4 regions of the Litoribacterium kuwaitense genome follow, and region 1 is predicted to be linked to each of the others. Evidence: riboswitches for the same ligand, from Rfam matches in the RefSeq annotation. Region 1 holds a riboswitch; each other region holds the start of a gene.
The links. A riboswitch is a leader RNA that binds a small molecule or an ion and turns the genes downstream of it on or off. The one in region 1 is predicted to bind thiamine pyrophosphate.
Positions count from the first base shown of each region.

Region 2: another riboswitch for thiamine pyrophosphate. It lies ahead of G4V62_RS15395 (thiamine-binding protein); the one in region 1 lies ahead of tenA (thiaminase II).
Region 3: another riboswitch for thiamine pyrophosphate. It lies ahead of thiD (bifunctional hydroxymethylpyrimidine kinase/phosphomethylpyrimidine kinase); the one in region 1 lies ahead of tenA (thiaminase II).
Region 4: another riboswitch for thiamine pyrophosphate. It lies ahead of thiE (thiamine phosphate synthase); the one in region 1 lies ahead of tenA (thiaminase II).

Region 1 covers NZ_JAALFC010000056.1:8,592-13,604, forward strand. Annotated here, with positions in the region: gene G4V62_RS17650 (LysR substrate-binding domain-containing protein) at 1-827, shown strand, start outside; gene tenA (thiaminase II) at 1,022-1,720, opposite strand; TPP riboswitch at 1,864-1,966, opposite strand; gene G4V62_RS17660 (DMT family transporter) at 2,091-2,402, opposite strand; partial or broken gene G4V62_RS17665 (DMT family transporter) at 2,402-2,766, opposite strand; gene G4V62_RS17670 (hypothetical protein) at 2,966-3,265, opposite strand; gene G4V62_RS17675 (sugar phosphate isomerase/epimerase family protein) at 3,383-4,201, opposite strand; gene G4V62_RS17680 (undecaprenyl-diphosphate phosphatase) at 4,356-5,013, opposite strand, start outside.
Region 2 covers NZ_JAALFC010000037.1:20,238-25,250, forward strand. Annotated here, with positions in the region: gene G4V62_RS20670 (STAS domain-containing protein) at 1-874, opposite strand, end outside; gene cls (cardiolipin synthase) at 1,214-2,722, shown strand; TPP riboswitch at 2,767-2,873, shown strand; gene G4V62_RS15395 (thiamine-binding protein) at 3,050-3,346, shown strand; gene G4V62_RS15400 (ABC transporter permease) at 3,374-4,105, shown strand; gene G4V62_RS15405 (ABC transporter substrate-binding protein) at 4,145-5,013, shown strand, end outside.
Region 3 covers NZ_JAALFC010000028.1:33,137-38,149, reverse strand. Annotated here, with positions in the region: gene G4V62_RS13515 (ABC transporter permease) at 1-1,118, opposite strand, end outside; partial or broken gene G4V62_RS13510 (ABC transporter ATP-binding protein) at 1,111-2,012, opposite strand; gene G4V62_RS20370 (GNAT family N-acetyltransferase) at 2,132-2,425, opposite strand; gene G4V62_RS20365 (GNAT family N-acetyltransferase) at 2,422-2,664, opposite strand; TPP riboswitch at 2,764-2,869, shown strand; gene thiD (bifunctional hydroxymethylpyrimidine kinase/phosphomethylpyrimidine kinase) at 2,973-3,785, shown strand; gene G4V62_RS20360 (GNAT family N-acetyltransferase) at 4,196-4,435, shown strand; gene G4V62_RS13490 (GNAT family N-acetyltransferase) at 4,375-4,758, shown strand; gene G4V62_RS13485 (sensor histidine kinase) at 4,765-5,013, opposite strand, start outside.
Region 4 covers NZ_JAALFC010000001.1:147,672-152,684, reverse strand. Annotated here, with positions in the region: gene G4V62_RS00795 (thiazole synthase) at 1-629, opposite strand, end outside; gene thiE (thiamine phosphate synthase) at 635-1,462, opposite strand; TPP riboswitch at 1,542-1,649, opposite strand; gene G4V62_RS00785 (YqgU-like beta propeller domain-containing protein) at 1,691-2,734, opposite strand; gene G4V62_RS00780 (M14 family metallopeptidase) at 2,834-3,715, opposite strand; gene G4V62_RS00775 (hypothetical protein) at 4,192-5,013, opposite strand, start outside.

The DNA.
Region 1 (5,013 bases):
TATCACAACCGAGTGTAAGTCTACATATCAAGCAATTGGAGGAAGAATTTAATACCATTCTGATTGATCGCTCCCAACGTTTTCTTCATTTAACGGAAACAGGTGCTTTTTTCTACAAAAGAGCTAAAGAAATTGTCGAGCATTATGATCAATCGATCGAAGACATCGCCCGCATGAATCAGCGCGTTGAAGGTGCCTTATCAATCGGAGCAAGCTACACCATTGGAGAATTTGTCCTGCCAACGTTGCTCGCCCCGTTTCAAAAATCGTTCCCAGCGGTGGAATTAACGATGTCCATTGAAAATACAACAAATATTGTCGAAAATGTGTATCAACGCGTGTATACGATGGGCTTCGTCGAAGGTCACGTTCAGCACCCTCAGCTCGACGTCATACCAATGATGGAAGATGAAATGGTGCTCATCGCACCAAATGACCTGGCCGACCGGCTAGATGCTCCAGTGACGAAGGAACAGCTCTCCCAATGGTCTTGGGTGCAAAGAGAGGAAGGGTCAGGCACACGAGCCTATATGGATGATTTTCTTAAAAACAACGATATCCACGTGTCACAAAAAACGACGATTTCTAGCAATTATGGCGTCAAAGAAGCCGTTGCCAACGGACTCGGTTTGTCCATTCTTTCCAAATGGGTTGTGCAAAAAGCATTGCAGCATAAAGAAATCTCGATTGTCCCAATGATCGACTGGCCCGCAACGAAACGTCACTTTTACCTCATTCTTCCTAAAGCTCCAAAAACCTTACTTGTCGATGCCTTTATCAACCATTTAAAGACTTCGATCGAGCAGCAAATAAAAACAACGCCATAGCACATCAGCTTTTGAATATTTTAGTTGGTTACTGCACCTCTACGGTGCCAATTACATAATTACACGTTTAAAATCGCAAAATCCCCTTTCCAACATCTACATAGGAAAGGGGATTTCAATTCATTTAACGTCTCAACAGTCAACGCTTTTAAGTTAAACAAAGGACACCATGATGCGATCCACGTGGACTGACATCACTTCATGTCTTCGAGAATATTTTGAACGGGCCATTCTTCTACACTGTACGCCATTTCCCAAAAGCCGAGCTCTAGCTGACAACTTTTCGCAAAAGCTTCGCGCATTTTTTCCTTTTCCCACGGAGCCGCTTTTTCCTCTACGTATGCGTCTAGCCATGTACGCAAGCTTTTCGTTAATTCATCCATACTGCTCGTTCCATAAAAATGAATCCAGTCATAAAAGGGATGCTCACCTGGCTGTGGATTCACTTCATTCACTAACCGTTTCCCTATCTCAAGGTATGTCCACGGGCACGGCAGCAACACAGCCATAATTTCCCCAAGCGTACCTTGGTGCCCTGTATTCATCATATGCATAACATAATGGTTTGCCGTTGGCGCCAAAGGAAATCCTTGTAGCTCTTCATAGCGAACGCCCGCCACTTGACACAAATTATTGTGCGGGTGAATCTCACTGTGCAACACGAACGAAATCTGCTCATTAAACAGTGACATATCCTCTCGAGATGAGCATTTTGAAATCGCCAATCCATAAACCTTCATAAAAGCGTTTAAGTATTCGAAATCTTGTTTCACATAATGGATTAATGCTTCTTTCGGTACATCACCTTTTTTTAACCCTTGAACAAACGGATGATCAAAAATAGCTTCAAACGTGGCATCATTCTCAGCGCGTAACATTTCAGTAAATGACATCAGAATCCTCCTTGTAGATCAGCTACTGGGGAACCTGTTATGCATTGCCTTCATGAAAACGACTAAACGACTGTCTGTACCCAACAAAAAAACCGCTCCTAAACACGTAGGAACGGTCGTATGCACAGGTTTAAAAAACGCATCATGAGCCGTCTCCACTTCCCTACGCTAGCATTAACCAGATCAGGTGCAAAGGGACTAAGGATCACTCCTTATCTCAGCCAAATGGCGCCCCCAGTGGACTGTCATTGTATTCCCTTTCAACATATCTAACCGAGCTCTTAATGTCAAGGTGTACTGTAATCCTGTTGCGACCTTAAATATTTTACATGCATCATCGTCAACATCCGCGAGACAATACGTCATGCGCTTAAAAAAACCGAAGGCCTACGACACCGGTCACAATGAGCGCAATAAAAAACAAGCGGGCAGCCGTTTTTGGCTCTTTATAAATCCACATTCCGAACAATACGCTGCCAACAGCGCCGATTCCCGTCCAGACCGCATACCCTGTACTTAACGGCAATTCTTTGAGAGCAACGGACAACAAATAAAAGCTCAATCCGCCAAAAACAATGGCAAAAATCGTTGGCTTCAGACGGCTCAATCCTTCCGACGCTTTCAAAGCAAGAATGCCACCGATTTCTGCAAAACCTGCGATGAGTAAAATGATCCAAGCCATTATGTCGCCCTCTCTTCTGACTGTGCCTTTTTAGAATCCCCGGATACGAACTTAAGCCCAATAATGCCTGTAATGAGAATTCCGATAAAGATCACCCGAATGATACTCGTTTCCTCATTCAAAAAGGTCATGCCAATGATCGCTGTGCCGACAGCGCCTCCGCCAGTAAACACAGCGTAAGCAGTACCTACAGGGACAACTTGCATGCTCTTCGATAAAACAAAAAAGCTAATGACAATTAAGGCAATTGTGACAAAGCTGATTAATGGTCGTGTAAATCCTTCAGACATTTTCATTCCAAACGCCCAAGCAATTTCTAACACGGCCGCAAAAATATATACGTCCAAGCCTTCTTTTCTGTCATGGCCTCTCTCCCCTAACTACCGTTTGTTAGTTACAACTACCTACCGTTCGTATTATAAGGGGAAAGGTGCTGTAGAGCAAGAATTTCTTCTGATCACTCTCGCTTTTTTTATAATGAAACGGGGGAAATTTGCCCTTCTTCGTTTTACCACCTTAGCATCAGAAGGACGACAAAAAACCCGTTTACACGGGCATCATTGTTACTTCTCCTCTTTCGTTGACACATATGCATCAATCAGTAAAACAATGGCAGCGACGATATGGCTAATCATCCCGACCACTGGAATAAAGCCTAGCAAGCTTGCACCAATACCAAACGCTGGACCAATGATACGTTTTTTGTGTGATCGATTGATAAGCAAGACGACGACATGAACAACGAGCATGATCCAAAGTGGCGCCCATCCGTTGGCTACAATAAATATCCCGCCAATAAAAGGAATACCTAACCCCGCTTCGATGACACCTGTAACCCATTTAAGTATTGTAGGTAGAGACATAATCTTCTCCTTTTAATTAATTTCCTCAATTGAACTATACCACAAATACCGAAAGAATAAACAGGGGAAATCGCATAAGGACAAGCTTTCATTATTCTTTCATAATGGATGCACACCTTAATACTGTGCTTCAACCGCCTGCTTTACTTTCGCAATACCGTTCCACATATTTCCTGGAAAAGAATTTATCACAATGAGGGGTGCTTCTGATGAGACAGCTTGAAGCATTCGCCGCAATTCCTCTTCGTCAATATTCCCAGTTGGTAGCTCAGGGGGTTTCACGTGAAACGAATGTGCATATGCTGAGCCAAATTCAACTCCCTTTATACGCTCTTCCTTTGCCAAATTGCCAAAATCAACAATTGTTCTTTTTGCCCCCGTAATTGATTGAACTGTCGTTTTCCAGTCTTCTACACGTGCGGTCAAAGCTTTAAAGTTTTCTGTTACGACATGAACCCCTTTTTCTCTCCCGTACACCTCGAGCGTAGCCAATCCCTCGGCGCTTCGCTGCAAAGAGGCTGGGGACGGGTGCTGTTCACCAGCAACGACACGAACCGCTGTCGCCCCTAACAGCTCGGCAATATCAATCCAAGACTTCACCCAGTTAATATCAGCTTGCCTTCTCACGTCATCGTCTGTAGAAAGATCACCATAATCAAGTAGAAGCGTGTGCAATATCATACCTGACGCTTGTACAGCATGTCGTAAATCACTCAAATACGCTTCAGATGTATCCGGGAAATGAAAATGACAAATTTCTAAGTATAGATATCCTTCGTTCACTAGCCGCGACGGCAGTTCCAATAAAGTAACTTCTTCAGCTTGAGGCTCAATTATTGTTTCCTGTCTTTTCTGATCATCATTCCAAACCGTCCAATGCAATGGTCCAAGACAACGATGCAAACTCCACGTGCTAACTCCAAAAGTAGCAGACATCTGTCACCAGCTCCTCATTAAAATTCTGAATAGTCCCTCTAAAAAGTACCCAATGTACTACAAGCGGTCAAGTCTAGGCTTGAATGAAACAACAAAGTAGGCCTCGCTTCAGCAAATACCTGTCACCTTCCTCAGTTAATTGATCCTTGTTTCTTTAGAAATAAATGACGAGTGTAATAACCAATGCGAGCCCAATCCGGTAAAGAGCAAACGGGACAAGCTTAATCCGATCGATCAGCTTTAGAAAGAAGTGAATGGTCAACAGTGCTACTACGAAAGAAGCGATAAAGCCACTCAAAAAAAACGGCCAGACGTCCAAGGTGAAGTATTGCCAGTTTTTGATCAGAGACAATACACTCGCCCCAGCCATAATCGGTACAGCCATAATGAAGGTAAAGTCGGCTGCGGCACGGTGGCTAAGGCCGAGAAGCACACCGCCCGAAATCGTTGATCCAGAGCGGGAAAAGCCTGGCCACAACGAAAAACATTGAATAAGCCCAATGAAAAAAGCCTGCTGATAAGTGATCTCATCGACGCGTTGTGTCATCGTCTTTGGAGCGAAGCGATCGGCTGCAATCATTAAAAATGCGCCAAGGATTAGGCCGAAAATAACCGTTCGAGTGGAGAATAAATGCGTATCAATTAAATCCTCAAACAAGACACCTAATGCACCTGCTGGTAACAACCCAATAAAAACATGCGTCAGCCTTAACCGTCTCTTCTGCCCATTTTCAGCTCTTCCTGGCTTTTTAAGATGCAGCAAATTCAATAACCGCGGCCAAAACACGATGACGACAGCCAAAATGGAGCCA
Region 2 (5,013 bases), on a different contig from region 1:
CAACACCAATATGCTCTAATGCTTGTTGGACGCTTCCAAACGTATCTATTTCTTTAAATGAAATGCCGAGAGACACAATTGTCTGCGTCACCAATGGCTGTAATCCTGTTAAGTATGCCTTTATCCCGATCAACTTAAGAGATTGAGTAATTTGGTAAAGCTCACGAGCGACATAGGTATCCATGTTCATAATCCCAGAAACATCAATAATCATATAATTTAATCGTAAATCCATACTGCGCTTTAACGTATTGTCCATGATAAAGTGTGAACGATCCGTGTCAATCTCGCCAATTAAAGGAAGAATCGCCACACCGTCAAAAACCGGAACGACAGGGACCGATAACTCCCTAATGGATTGATGAGCCGCCTGGAGGAGATTGTCTTGATTTTTTAAAAACTGTTTCATAAAGGCAATGATGGCCTCATCCATCGCCAGATCAATACGACAACCCGCTGTCAGCAACCCACTTTCGTCTAAGCGCCTGTCCTCAAACTCTCGTTCCATGCGCTTCCAAATCGCCAACCGAGTGTATTTTAAAACTTGTAAAGCTCCATGTAAGCTATGGTCGTTTTGTGCTGCAAATTGAGAAGCATCACTCACCCAGCTTTGTAAATGGTCGTTTGTGTGAGTGGTATCTGGTGACTCAGTCAGTTGTTCGGCTAACGTATTGATTAACCTGAGAAACAGTTGATCGGACTGACTGTTCCTGAGACCATTCAACTTTTTCTCACCATACGTCATCATCCATTCATCAGCTTGGTTACGTAAATGAATACCTTCTTTTAGCAATATGTCTTTTATATTTTTCAACACGTCTTCCATGATCCTGCTGTATAAAGGGACGTCAAGGCGCCGTAAACTGTCCCCCACCAGCACCGCCACCACCTTTCCTGTATTTAAAAGCAAAAGGCCGAGCCACAGCAACTCAATTGCTAGAGCACCAGCCTAGTCCGTTAGCATTTATGAAGTAAGTCCCATTGCTTTTCCCGTTTCCTCATATAAATAAACAAGTATTTTACGTCTATAAAAATTTTATATCATCCAAAAAATCAATCGGACCCTGCATTGCTTAAGAAAACCTGGTCATCTAAGCGTGCATATCCGTAAAGACTTGAATAGGTCACACGAAAACCAAGCCTAAATAATGGCATAAACGGGTATATCCTTATCATTGCAAGGACTGCTAACAACGGAAAGGGAAAACCGACAATGAAACAAACGAGACAGGTCTTTTTAATGTTGCTATTGATTGCTTCTTTCTTCCTAGGGATAAGTGATTGGGTCGATGACAGAGAACGCTTCATCTCTTGGCTCATCTATGGCTTCATCATAGCTTCAATCTGCTTTGCCATTCTACTCGAAGGCCGAAATCCTTACAAAACACTCCTCTGGATTTATACAATGATCTTCTTCCCTATTGCAGGCTATGCCCTGTACTTAATGACCGGGCAGTTGGAAGTAAAGGGACACTTATTCAGGCAAAAACGACAAGACAATCGCTGGTACTTTGATCGCCTCCATAACAACAAGCCTCGCGATACGTGGCAAGGTTTAGGAGAAACAGAAAAAACGATCTCTACTTTTATTCAACAAACGACAAAAAATGATATGAGCTTCTATACGAATGCCGATATACTGACAAACGGCGAAGAAAAATTCCCCGACCTGATCACCAATTTGAAGACAGCGAAACACTTTATCCATTTAGAGTACTATATTTTTCGCTCAGATCACATCGGGACGACGATCATTGACATCCTTTGTGACAAAGCGGAGCAAGGTGTAGATGTCCGTGTCATTTACGATGGCATTGGAAGCATTCAGTTGAAGCGCAAAGCCATTCAACGAATGAAACAGTCCGGTGTCAACATTTATGCATTCCTTCCATTGAGTGAAGGACTCAAAACCCAAAAAGTTAATTTTAGAAACCATCGCAAAATCGTCATTATCGATGGGCAGACAGGTTATATCGGTGGACTGAATATCGGAGACGAGTATATCGGTCGTTCACGAGAGTTTAACTTCTGGCGCGACACACATGTCAAAATTAAAGGTGAAGCCATTCAACATTTGCACACGATTTTTCTAATGGACTGGCAATATGTCAGCGGAGAAAAATTGCCCATTAAACAGTTCATTTCCAATGAAGCACTTTTACAAGAAAGTGCGGATGGTGGTGTACACATCGTGTCAAGCGGTCCAGATTCTGAGCAAGGAACAATGGCCGACATCTACTTTACGATGGTCACTGAAGCACGACAATCGGTATGGATTGCTACGCCTTATTTTATACCTAACAAAGCGATGCGTACGGCGTTAAGCACAGCCGCCTCCAGAGGTGTAGATGTTCGTTTAATGGTACCGGAAAAAAACGATGGTTTTTTTACTCGCTACGGGACACAATCTTACTTTGCAGAGCTCTTATCTAAAGGCGTAGATATTTACACGTACCATAAAGGTTTTCTCCATGAAAAAGTCATCATTGTCGATGAAAACGTCGCTTCAATCGGGACAGCGAATGTCGACCTGCGCAGTTTTAACTTAAACTTTGAAGCGAATGTATTTCTGTTTCAATCAAAGGCTGTCGCTACACTTGTAAATGATTACCAATCCGACCTTAACGATTGCAGGCAAGTTATATCCTCTGAATGGAAAAACAGACCTTTTTCAATGCGGGTGAAAGAATCCTTTTCTCGCTTATTTTCACCGGTCTTGTAGACAGTAGACACCTTATGATCTGAATGCTATAGTGTACTTGAATTGAATATGCTGCGGGGAGCCGTTTTTGGCTGAGAGGGTGATTTGTCACCGACCCAAAATACCTGATCTGGATCATGCCAGCGAAGGGATGTCAGCGAGTTGCCGCTTGTTATAGATCATGTGGCTACTTTTGCTTTGGTATATACATCGCTTCTTTAGCGATGTTTTTTATGCGCAAAAAAAGCATGAGCTGTTGTGATCATACACCGCTATCAACTTAAACGAGTCGAAGGCGTTGTTTACGCAGTGATTCAATGATACATCAAATGAAGGGAAGGAGATCGTATGTCCACTGTAAACTTAGGTTTTCAAGTATTACCGAAAATGAATCCTGGGGAGAGTTCGTATGACGCTGTTGACCGCGCGATTGATGTCGTTGCTCAGTCTGGTGTTTCTTATGTGGTCGGACCAATGGAAACGGTGATGGAGGGAGAATTAAATCACCTTTTGCAAATTGTCAAACAAGCCCAGGACGCATGCATTGCTGCAGGTGCTCATGAAGTCATGACGCATGTAAAGATCCATTACCGCCCAGATGGAGGCGTCACTCTTGATGAAAAAATCAGCAAATACAGAGGGTAAAAAGTATGGAGCGGCATCGCCTTACCAGTGCTATTCATTTTACTCCTCCTTCTCCTATGGGAAATCGCCACTTGGGGGACAGGAATTGAACAGTGGATTTTGCCACCACCTAGCGTCGTCATACAAACGCTTTGGGAAACACGTGATTTATTGTTCACCCACATCGGCCCAACCTTAATGGCAACATTTGCTGGCTTAAGCATTGCTATTATCGTCGCTGTGACCATCGCGACGTTAACAGACGTAGCCTATTGGATTAGACAAACTATTTACCCACCGCTCGTTATTTCGCAGACGATCCCGATTATCGCTTTGGCACCACTGTTTATGATTTGGTTTGGCTATGGCTTATTACCTAAAATTATTGTCGTCGCACTCGTCTGTTTTTTTCCTATTACGATTAGCCTAGCCGACGGATATCGGCAAGTCGATCCGTCCATGCTCAGGCTTTTACGTTCAATGGGCGCGTCCCGCTGGCAGCAATTTAAGATGGTTAAACTTCCAGGCGCGCTTCCTTCATTTTTTTCCGGCTTACGAATTGCTGGCACTTACAGCGTCATGGGAGCTGTTATCGGTGAATGGCTCGGAGCGAGCAAAGGACTTGGCGTGTTTATGACGAGATCTTCTCAATCGTTCCAAACCGATCGTGTCTTTGCAGCGATCATCGTCGTCGTGTTGCTCAGTTTGACCATCTTTTTACTTATTGAGGTCTGTGCCAGACTCACAATGTCATGGCACTACCAGGCGAAAAAAAAGTAATACGAAGTTTTGCCTAGAAAAATCAAGGAGTGAATCACAATGAAAAAACATCATATTCTTCAGGTTGGATGGCTCGCCTTACTTTTATTACTCGCAGCATGTACAGACGCGCCTTCGGACCAAAGCTCAAACGATACTGCGGGGAACAAAGAAGCCACGCCCACATCTGACAACACTGACCTGACTGAAGTGACTGTCATGCTCGACTGGCTTCCAAACACGAATCATACAGGGCTCTATGTTGCACAGGCAAACGGCTACTATGAGGAGCAAGGTTTAAAAATAACCATTCAGCAGCCTGGTGAGGGCAACACTTCCGACCAAATGGTTGCAGCCGGCCAGGCAGAATTTGGTATTAGCAACCAGGAAAACGTGACCATGGCTAGAACAAACGACATCCCTGTCGTTTCCATTGCGGCCGTGATCCAAAACAATACGTCATCCTTTGCATTTCTTGAAGACTCAGGCATTGAAACAGTCAATGATTTCGAAGGTAAACGATACGGCGGTTGGGGTTCTGCCAGTGAAGAAGCGACCATTCAAGCCGTCATGGAAAACGCAGGCGCCGATTTTAATGAGCTTGAACTGATTACACTCGGAGCAACCGATTTTGTTAAAGCGATCGGCCGTGATGCCGACATTATGTGGCTTTTTGATGGGTGGGATAAAATCGCGGCTGAGCTTGCCGGCAAAAAGATTAATACGATATCGCTCCGTGAACTCGATCCGGCGTTGAACTATTACACACCTGTTATCATCGCAAATGAATCACTTCTCTCCGACCAGCCTGAATTGGCTGAGGCTTTTATGGAAGCAACTAGCAAAGGCTATCAAGACGCAATTGAGCAGCCAGAACAAGCCGCGAATACGCTTCTCGAAGCTGTACCTGAGCTAGATGAAGACCTTGT
Region 3 (5,013 bases), on a different contig from region 1:
ATACCTAACAAAACTTCAATAAGCGGTACGTCGAGCAATCCGACACGCAAAAACATAATGACCGGCGTGAAAGGTGGAATAAAGGATGCGATCGTCACTAAAGGCTCTTCCGGTGCACTCAAACCTGACATTGCGATGAAGAATGCCAAGATGAGGACGTAATTCACTGGCGCGACAGCTTGATTGACTTCTTCAAGGCTACTGACGAGACTGCCAAGCATCGCCGCAAGCGTCGCATAAAAAAGATAGCCGAGAAGAAAGAAAAGTAACAGGTAAAGCAACGTATCGACAGGAACCTCGTTTAAGCCGAGAAGATCCATGACGACTGACTCCTCTTCACTGCCCGCAGACCTTAATTGCATCGAAGCGAAGGCAATCGAGCCGATGATTGCAAACTGCATAAGACCTAATAACGCAATCCCGATAATTTTAGCAAACATTTGTGTGACGGGTGACACGCTCGAAATGAGAATTTCCATCACACGTGAAGATTTCTCCGTAGCCACTTCTGTTGCAATCATATTCCCGTACATAATGACCGAGAAATAAATGACAAAAATAAGTACATACACAAGGGCGCGCGCTTGAAACATTTCTTCTCCTGTTTGCGCGGGCTGTTCCATCCAATTTCTTTCAAACGCGACCGGCGCTTTTATCGCTTCAAGAATCTCTTCATTTAACCCCGCCTCGTTTAATGCATACGACTCCTTGACTTGCTGCAAGGCTTGATTGAGTGATTCTGCTGTTGGACTTGAGGTTTGTTCTTTTTGTAAATACGACGCTTGCGGTAACCCTTCAGCAATATCCATTTGTAGAAAACCGCTGTATGTTCCGTCTTGAACTGCTGCTTTGGCTTCATCTGTACTTCCTGCAAATCTTTCAAGTGTCATCGCAGCGTCAATGTCATTAAGCGCTTGTTTTACATCACCGTAGAGTTCGTCAGAATCGGTCTGTACAGCCACAGTCTCTGGCGCGTCATCATTAAATAATGATATCACTAGGTCAATATTAAGCATAAAAACAATGAACAATGATGCGATTATCGTCGTTGCTACATACGATTTCGTTTTGGCATGCTTCGTAAAGGTGAAGCGAGCGGTCGTCCAAAATTTATTCATTTTGCCCACCCACCTTTTCGATAAAGATGTCATTGAGCGTCGGCTCTTCTAACTCAAACTTACGAACAAAGCCTTTGCTTGCAACACGGGAAACAGGGTCTCAGCCACTTCCGGATGCTCAATTTCCACTCTGGCCCCGTTCGCTGACAGCTGCACATCCTTCACTCCCGAGACAGCAGACAACCAATCTAGCGAATATGGAGCATCAATGCGGACAAAGCTGCGGGGCTCTGCGGCTTTAATTTCCTTCACATGACCGCTCACAACGACTTTTCCTTGCCGCAGCATGCAAATATGCTCACATAGCTCTTCCACGTGCTCCATACGGTGGCTGGAAAAAAGCACGGTCGTTCCTCTGTTTTCCAGCTCTTTTACAGCGCTCTTAAAGAGTTCGACGTTGACGGGATCAAGCCCGCTAAACGGCTCATCTAAAATGACGAGCTTCGGTCGGTGCAATACAGACGCGATGAATTGAATTTTTTGCTGATTTCCTTTCGACAGCTCTTCTACCTTTTTTTTGGCGTAATGAGGAATGCGAAAACGTTCAAGCCACGCCGCTATTTCCTTTTTAACGTCACCTCGCTTCATATTGCGCAAACGACCGAGATAGGTCAGTTGCGTTTCTACTGTCTGTTTAGCATAAAGCCCTCTCTCCTCAGGTAAATAACCAATCCAATCATGACTCATCGGCTTCATCAGCTGCCCATTGTATTCAATATGACCTTCAGAAGGGGAAAAAATGCCGAGAATCATGCGAAACGTCGTTGTTTTCCCTGCACCGTTTGCTCCTAAAAAGCCGAACATCTGCCCTTGTGGAATATGGAAATCAAGCCGGTCAACTGCTCGATTTTTTCCAAAGTCTTTACTCACTTGATGAAATGTGAGACCGTCCATTGTTCAGTCTCCTTCCTTTGTTGTTTAACAAATATACGCGAATAAACAGAAGAAGGTTTCATTTTTGCAATCTCCATCTGTCAATTAGAGATACTGTATTTCATGAGCTCGTTTTTCTGTTACACCTCTACAGACATCAGCACACAATCTTCCCAAACACCTTCATGCAACTCATGCTGTGGTAACTCTTTCCTTTTCGTAAAACCGCTTTTTAAATAACACGCAATCGCTCGTTGATTTTGTATCCGAGGGTCAACGACCACCCGAAACGTGCCAAATTCCTTAGTCAACCGTTTTAACATGAAATTCATAAACGCTTGTCCAATCCCCCGATCCCAATAATTGGGCTCGCCAATAAACTGGTCCATCCCTAGAGTCATCCGTTCATCCCGAAAACCATAACCGGCCTTCATATCATTTCCAGCTGATAAACTTGACAGTAGCCGATCGGCTCATGGCGAAAAAGAATAATGAATCTTCGCTTCGTCTTTTCTTTGCGAAAAAAGCGGTGTTGGACGAGTGACTCGTCATGCGGACGGTCTCTCCCCTCATAATACTGTAACAGGCTTGGATTTTGCAGCCATTTGGACATTTTTGGGATATCTACTGTCTGCAGAGGACGAATGTCTATGTCGTCAGCACAAATCGTCATTTGCTATGAACCTCCTTTACAATTTGCAGGAGAAAACCAATTTTCTGAAGCAAAAGCTTCACAATAGCCGGTCATTGAGTTACGATCAACATATACAGGAAAGACTGCTAGGGGAGCCTTAGTAAAAAGGCTGAGAGAAGTAATCCTTTGACCCTTTGAACCTGATCTGGTTAAGACCAGCGTAGGGAAGCTATCGGCTAAAGCTATGATTACCATGCTTTCATATGCCGTGTGGCTCTCTGATGACCAGAAGCAGACGGTTTTTTTATTGTGGCTCTCTCGCAGTTCTTAATACATATGGAGGGTTCATGATGACATTACCTATTGCTTTAACGATTGCCGGCACTGATCCGTCGGGAGGGGCAGGTATTCAAGCTGACCTAAAAACGTTTCAAGAGCTTGATGTCTTCGGCACAAGCGCTATCACAGCTGTCGTCAGCCAAAACACGTTAGGTGTACGTTCTTTCGTTAATATGGAGACTTCTTTTATTGAGGATCAGTTAAAAGCCGTCTTTGAAGATCTGCCACCTCACGCCGTAAAAACCGGCATGCTTTCTGCCGTTCCGGTCATTGAAGTAACAGCACATGTACTAAAAACAGAGCAAGTAAAAAATTATGTGATGGATCCGGTGATGGTTGCTAAAAGTGGAGACGCTTTGCTTGCAGAAGACGCTCGAAGCAGTCTGTTAAACGAATTGCTCCCTCTGGCGACTGTCGTGACGCCAAACATTCCGGAAGCTGAAGAGATGGTCGGTCAGTCCATTACGACAATAGAGCATATGAAAGATGCAGCAAAAAAACTTGTAGAGGTCTATGGGGCAACGGCTTGTGTGTTAAAAGGCGGGCATCGTATGGACGACGAGCAAGCAACCGATATCTTATACACAAATGGTGCCTTTGACAGCTTTAGCTCTCCCCGAGTTGCAACAAAACATACCCATGGCACAGGCTGTACGTATTCAGCTGCCATTACAGCCGCACTGGCAAAAGGAGCGTCTATTCCAGAAGCCGTCCAAACAGCCAAAGCATTTATTTCGGCTGCTATTGAAGACAGTCTAAATATCGGTCACGGGAACGGTCCAACAAACCACTGGGCATGGCGCCGTCGCCAAAACAAATAAAAAGTATTCTCTTATCGTCTCTTATTTGCCAAACCTTTTCAATGGATCATAGTTCCTTTTATACAATCAAGGGAGCTGTGATTTTTTCTCCAAGATTCATGGTCTGTTACTCCCTAAAATTAGTTCGTTATTCCCATTCAAGAAATTATCATTCTGAATATTCTGTATCATATGATGCATTTTTGCAATAGCGCTGCTAAATGATTATATTTTATTTTCTTCATATGTTAACATATATTTACAGCACGATCTGTATCAATCACCTGAGAACCACCCCCTTTTCTACCCGCACCTGCAAAAGGATGCGGGGTTTTTTTAGCTAAGGATCGCATGACATCAATGTCACCACTTATTTCATGGTACAATTCAAGGACAGTAATTGACGATCCGTTCTTAAGGAGGTCTGTCCAATGGACGTACCAACACTCTATACGAACCGCTTGCGGCTCCGCCCGTTACGAGAGCAAGATGCCCAACCGCTCTTTCAAATTTTAAGCAATAAAGAAGTCACAAAAATGTATGGCATGGAAAAACTAACGACCTTTGAGGAGGCCGTCCTTTTAGTGCGTTCTTTGCGGGAAAGCGTTCAATATGGCTGGGGTCTTCGCTGGGCAATCGAAAAAACCAAAACGGCCGACCGATCTTTATAGGCAGCTGCGGCTTTCATGAATGCTCGCCACGAAATGCGCGAGTGGAAATGGGCTACGAGCTGGACCCATTTTTTTGGGGAAACGGCTATGCTACTGAAGCGCTAGCAACAATGATCCATTGGGGGTTTTCGGAAGGAAGACTTCTGCGAATTGGGGCGACGGTCATGCCTGAAAACAAAGCGTCATTAAAATTACTCACACGACTTGGCTTTCAGCAAGAAGGTTTATTAAAAGATTATATTATGCAGGATGGCGAGCTCCGAGACGTCATCATGCATCGGCTGCTAAAACGAGAATGGCTACACTTGACGAAGCGTCATTAATTTTCGTCAAGAAGCCCTCTCCCACAATGGAAGTGTGACTTGGAACGTCGTTTTTTCATGGGTACTGTCCGCCTGTATCTTCCCATCATGTAAATCAATAATGCTTCTAGAGATAGCCAGACCAAGTCCTGATCCCCCATGATCATCCGTTCTCGATTTATCTACACGATAAAACCGATCAAATAAATAAGGAAGGTCCTCCTCTGGAATAGGTTCCCCGTAGTTGATGACCTTCACACCTACAGCATCACCGTT
Region 4 (5,013 bases), on a different contig from region 1:
ATTGCGGTATTAATTAACACCGCACTGGCGCCTAGCTCCATCGCTGACGTTGCATCTGTAGCAGAGCCAATACCAGCATCAATCACGACCGGAACAGTTAATGTTTCACAAATTTGCTGTAGGTTGTATGGATTTAATAACCCTAAGCCTGTTCCTATCGGTGACCCACCTGGCATAACAGCTGTCGCCCCGGCTTCTTCTAATCGTTGGGCAAGCACAGGATCGTCGGACGTATAAGGAAAGACTTTAAAACCTTCCTCAACAAGTATCCTTGTCGCTTTCAGGGTTTCAATCGGGTCAGGCATTAACGTTCGGTCTTGAACGCTAATTTCTACTTTGATCCAATCGCTTAGCCCGCTCGCTCTCGCTAATTTTGCGATTCGAATCGCTTCTTCGGCATTTGTCGCCCCAGAAGTGTTTGGTAAGTAGACAAACGGCCGATCTAAATGTTGTAAAATAGCATCTTCATGCGGATTTTCGACATTGACACGCCGAACGGCAAACGTTAGCACGTTAGCTTCTGATGCTTCAATGGCTTCATTTTGTACAAACGGGTTCGGAAATCGCCCAGTCCCAAGAAAAATTCGTGAAGTGAGCGTCTTCCCCCCAATCGTCCATGATTGATTCATTAAGCTTATCCTCCTCCGACAAACTGAACCATTTCTATTGACATACCATCGTGAAGAAGAACAGAATGTCTGTCTTCCTCTTGAATAATCTGCCCATCCACTTCTGTAACAACGAGACCAGGGTCAATGCCAATTTCTTTAACAAGCGCTTCTACCGTTTCTACGTTCGTTGTTGTCGTTTTACCATTCAATTGAACCGAAATGCTGTTATGCGTTTTTAACAACTCATGCGCCTTCCGAACGACATAGGCGGGATCTTGATGCCCAACGATTTCACTCACCATACAAATGCTTGCTGCACCTGCCTCGATGACTTCTTGGAGATTGTGTAGCTTGATGCCACCAATCGCAACAAACGGAATATGAAGATTACTTTCTTTTAACGCTTTAATATATTCAAGACCTACCGGCGCAACAACATCTTCTTTCGTGTTCGTTTCGTAGACTGGTCCTGCCCCAATATAATCCGCACCTCTCGCTTGTGCGTCTAAAGCTTGCTCCATTCCGTGAGTTGAAATACCGATCACTTTACCTGGACCAAGCTGCCTTCTAGCTTCTTCAATCGGTGTATCGTCCTGACCGAGATGAACCCCTGTGGCATCCACATCAAGAGCAATATCAATGTAATCATTTATAATGAATGGTACATCATATTGATCACACAGCTTTTTTAGCTGCTTTGCTTTCTCATAAACGACTGGCTTAGAAGAATGTTTATCTCTTAGCTGCACAATATTAGCTCCACCTTTGAGCGCCTCTTCCATGACTTCAAGCATGGATACACCTGGATGAAAAACTTCTCCTGTAATAGAATAAACGGGTCCCAGCTGCATATAGAAATCCTCCTTTATAAAAAATAAAGCCGTTTTCCATAGGGAAACGGCTGTACGGATGGTATAAATCAACCCATCTAACGTTACACCGTGACTTCCCTTCGCTGGAACAACCCAGAGCAGGTTCAAAGAGTAAAAGAATCGATTTCTTTTTCTCAGCCCATATTGGGCACCTCTAGTCACTCATTCACTATATTATCTCAAATGATCAAAGATTTCTCAACTCAGCTACAAAATCTCCTTCGTCTCGCTAGATCGTAAGCGAACAATCGTTGCCTGATCGTAAGAATGTACGATAGCCCACTCACCATTCGGCGATACATCGAGACGATGATTCATCGGCAATTGAACCTCCTGCAGCGACTCACCATCGCTTAAACGATACGTATGTAACATTGATTGCTCCATACGATTTTGCATGACAAAAAATTGGTTTTTTTCCGGATGAAATTGCAACGGTGGCAAAAAAAAGCTGTCTCCCTTCCACGGAATCATCGCTTGTTCTTGAAAAATGCCTTCTACGATCTTATATATACCGATCATGAGACGAGACTCACGCTCTAGGAGTAAGGCTACATTTGGTGCATCAATATAAAAATCCTTCACAGCTGCTTGCAAGGGAATGTCCGAATGCGCTTCTTTCTCAACGACATGAAGCGAATTGTCTTCAGCATTTTGGTACATGAGTGAAGATGCATTAATCCATTTGACAAATGGTGAGGCCGTATCCACTTTCATAACCTCATCCGTATCGTAGTTCCATACTTCTGTGTTAAAGCTCCAGTCTCGATTAAATGAAGAGATGACCATAGTCGAGGCATTCATAGGGTTTAACGCAATATACAGGTCATTGGCCTGTGCTGTTTTTTTATTTAACACGTTGCCGTCCGAATCGATGATTAACAATGTGCTGTCTGTCCCTGTTTGGCTTGTATGAAGAGCAAACCTTTGCTGGCTTCGCTCATATTGGGCAGCACTGACAATATCCGTTGTCGCATATAACACTTTTTGCGAGCCGGTATGTAAATGATAAAGCACGATCGTGGTCTTCTCAGGCTCCCTTTTTAAGAAATATAATTCCGCGTTATTTTTCCATTGAATAAATTCCCAAGCCTCATCATCTGTCCTTTCTAAAGTGACAAGGCCATTGATACCGACCTGCTTTAATTCTAAGCTTTTCGCACTGACACTTGCTTGACCAAGGGATGACGCTTGATTACAGCTCACCAATAAGATTAGGCAAAAAAGCAAGACCCCTTTCAACATTTTCATCCACATTATTCTCTCCATCATCTATCATTCTTTCTCTCTATTCTACCGTTTAGGTTTTGACTTCACAATGAAAAACCAATCGTTTCCACTCTATTCTTTTTAGCAGGAATCTTTTGTCTTTAAAAAGGCGGCCATAATTTGTTCTGTTGCCTGATATATCTCACGATACATACTCAGCGGCAGCGGGTTGATCCCTTTTCCGAGCTCTACTGTAAACCCTGGTCGTCTATGCGTTTGAATAAACCAGTCCTTAAATCCAGCGTGACTGTCAATGGTTTGGACCGGCTCATAACCGCAAACGTTTTGAAACGAAGTCACTATTTGTCTTGATACCGTTGGCTCTTTGTGCTGATATCCCCAATAAATCACTTTGCCTTGGGTGTGAAAAGCAACGACTTGCTCAAAATCGTTTGCTGAGACAAGCGCTTCCATAGCCAGCGCTTCTGGCTCACTTAAAGGCTTAGGTCCTGGATAATCTCTATGTGCAGGCGCTTGCGGTTTTCGTTGTTGTTCAATCTCCCATCCTGCGGGAAACTGATTATTTAAATCTACCCCACGAATATTCGCTTTCCAGCCCGTAAAATCATAGCTGTTTCGGTTTAAAGAGAGCACGTCATTTTGCCATTCGCCTGCTGACTCTACACCGTCTAGCAAAAGCGCCACACCATCAGGGTTAACAATTGGCACAGTAGACAAATTTGTTTCCTGATATGTTAAAGCCCAATGACTATTCGGTGAATAAGCACTATGGTAAGCATATGTTTCTAAAAATTCCAGCAACGATAGTGAGGTAATCCATTCATGAGCATGAAAAGATGCATTTGCATGTAGCTGGCGACTGCCTTCTCCTATACTCACCTCAAAAATTGGTCTCCGCAAGACGGAATGACCGATTGTTTGCACACGGACAAAAGGATAACGCTCCTCTAAACGAGTTATCCTGTTATAAAGATGACTGATCGTTGGTAAATGATTATTCAAAACATCCCTCCGTTCATTTGCTCAATATAACTATATGCACCTGCATGAACAGCAAATACCTCCGAGTACTTTATGTACGACGTTTATTGATTCATGGTTACGTATTTCTCAAAAAATCAGCTCCCTTTTCTTGAAACGTTAAGGGGGGATTACAAATCAAAAGCATTAACATTGGCACAGGCGTTCAATGTAGAATCTGGATTTTCAAAAAGATGATATAGAACTCACTTGACAAGGGTTCTGCCAATACACATACTGCCAACGCTGAAAAAGAAACCGAGAAACAACTTTTCTTCAGCTAGGTTCATAATGAAAAACTACAATCAGTGTACGGCCAGTCTGTATCAAGCAGCGATCATTTTACCGTCATTTTTGCATCATTTACAACATCATTGTTACGACGGTGAGGTAAAAAAACGATGCAAAGTCATTGTCGACTTTTTGCTGCACTCTGACATAGTATGATATTGCTATCATTAGCCAAGAAACGGCTCGACAATCGTTATCTCATCTAAATTTTCGTTTTCTGCTTTTGGCACAATTTCCAAACTCTTTAACAGATTTTCTTGATCTGAACGGTCTAATGCCATCGTATTTACAAACACTTGATAGACGCCACCTTCATTATCATCAATGAAATACGTCGATGTCGTTGATTGATCTTCTTTATTAAAATCATTTAGTCGAATAGACGGAATGTTTAGGTCGGACTTCACGATGCTCGCTGTAACTCCTTCAAAGGATTCCTTAAAGGTCTTTAGCGCTTTTGCAGCAGTATACATGTCTTGATTAGGGGTATGCTCCCAAGAAAGATAGATGACACGGCGCTCATGATCTGTTAAGGAGACGAGGGACTCATTTTCCGCTTGAATCAACTGGTAGTCTTCCGGATCATAATTAAAATAAAGACTATTTGCTTTATCAATTTGGACCGCAAAATAATGCTTTTCTTGAACATAGAGATAGGAGAGATCGACCTCTTCATTGCTATATTGATAATATCCAAACCTTCCTGATGAGCCTGATTTATGCTGAATATGATCAGAGGGCAACCCTAAATAATCCATATAAGCTTGAACTGCTGGCGTCTCTTTAGTAATGACAGAATGTTCTTTTGAATAAATTTCGAATTGATAAATCAGATCTGCTTCATCATCCATCCAAACGACAATTGAATAATCATCAAATGCGAGCCGCACTTCTTGTATGTCCACCTTGATCTGGGGATTATTTACATCGATAAAATCTTTTTTGATCAAGCGCTCAATGGCATATTTGCTCGAGAAGTCTATGCGAGA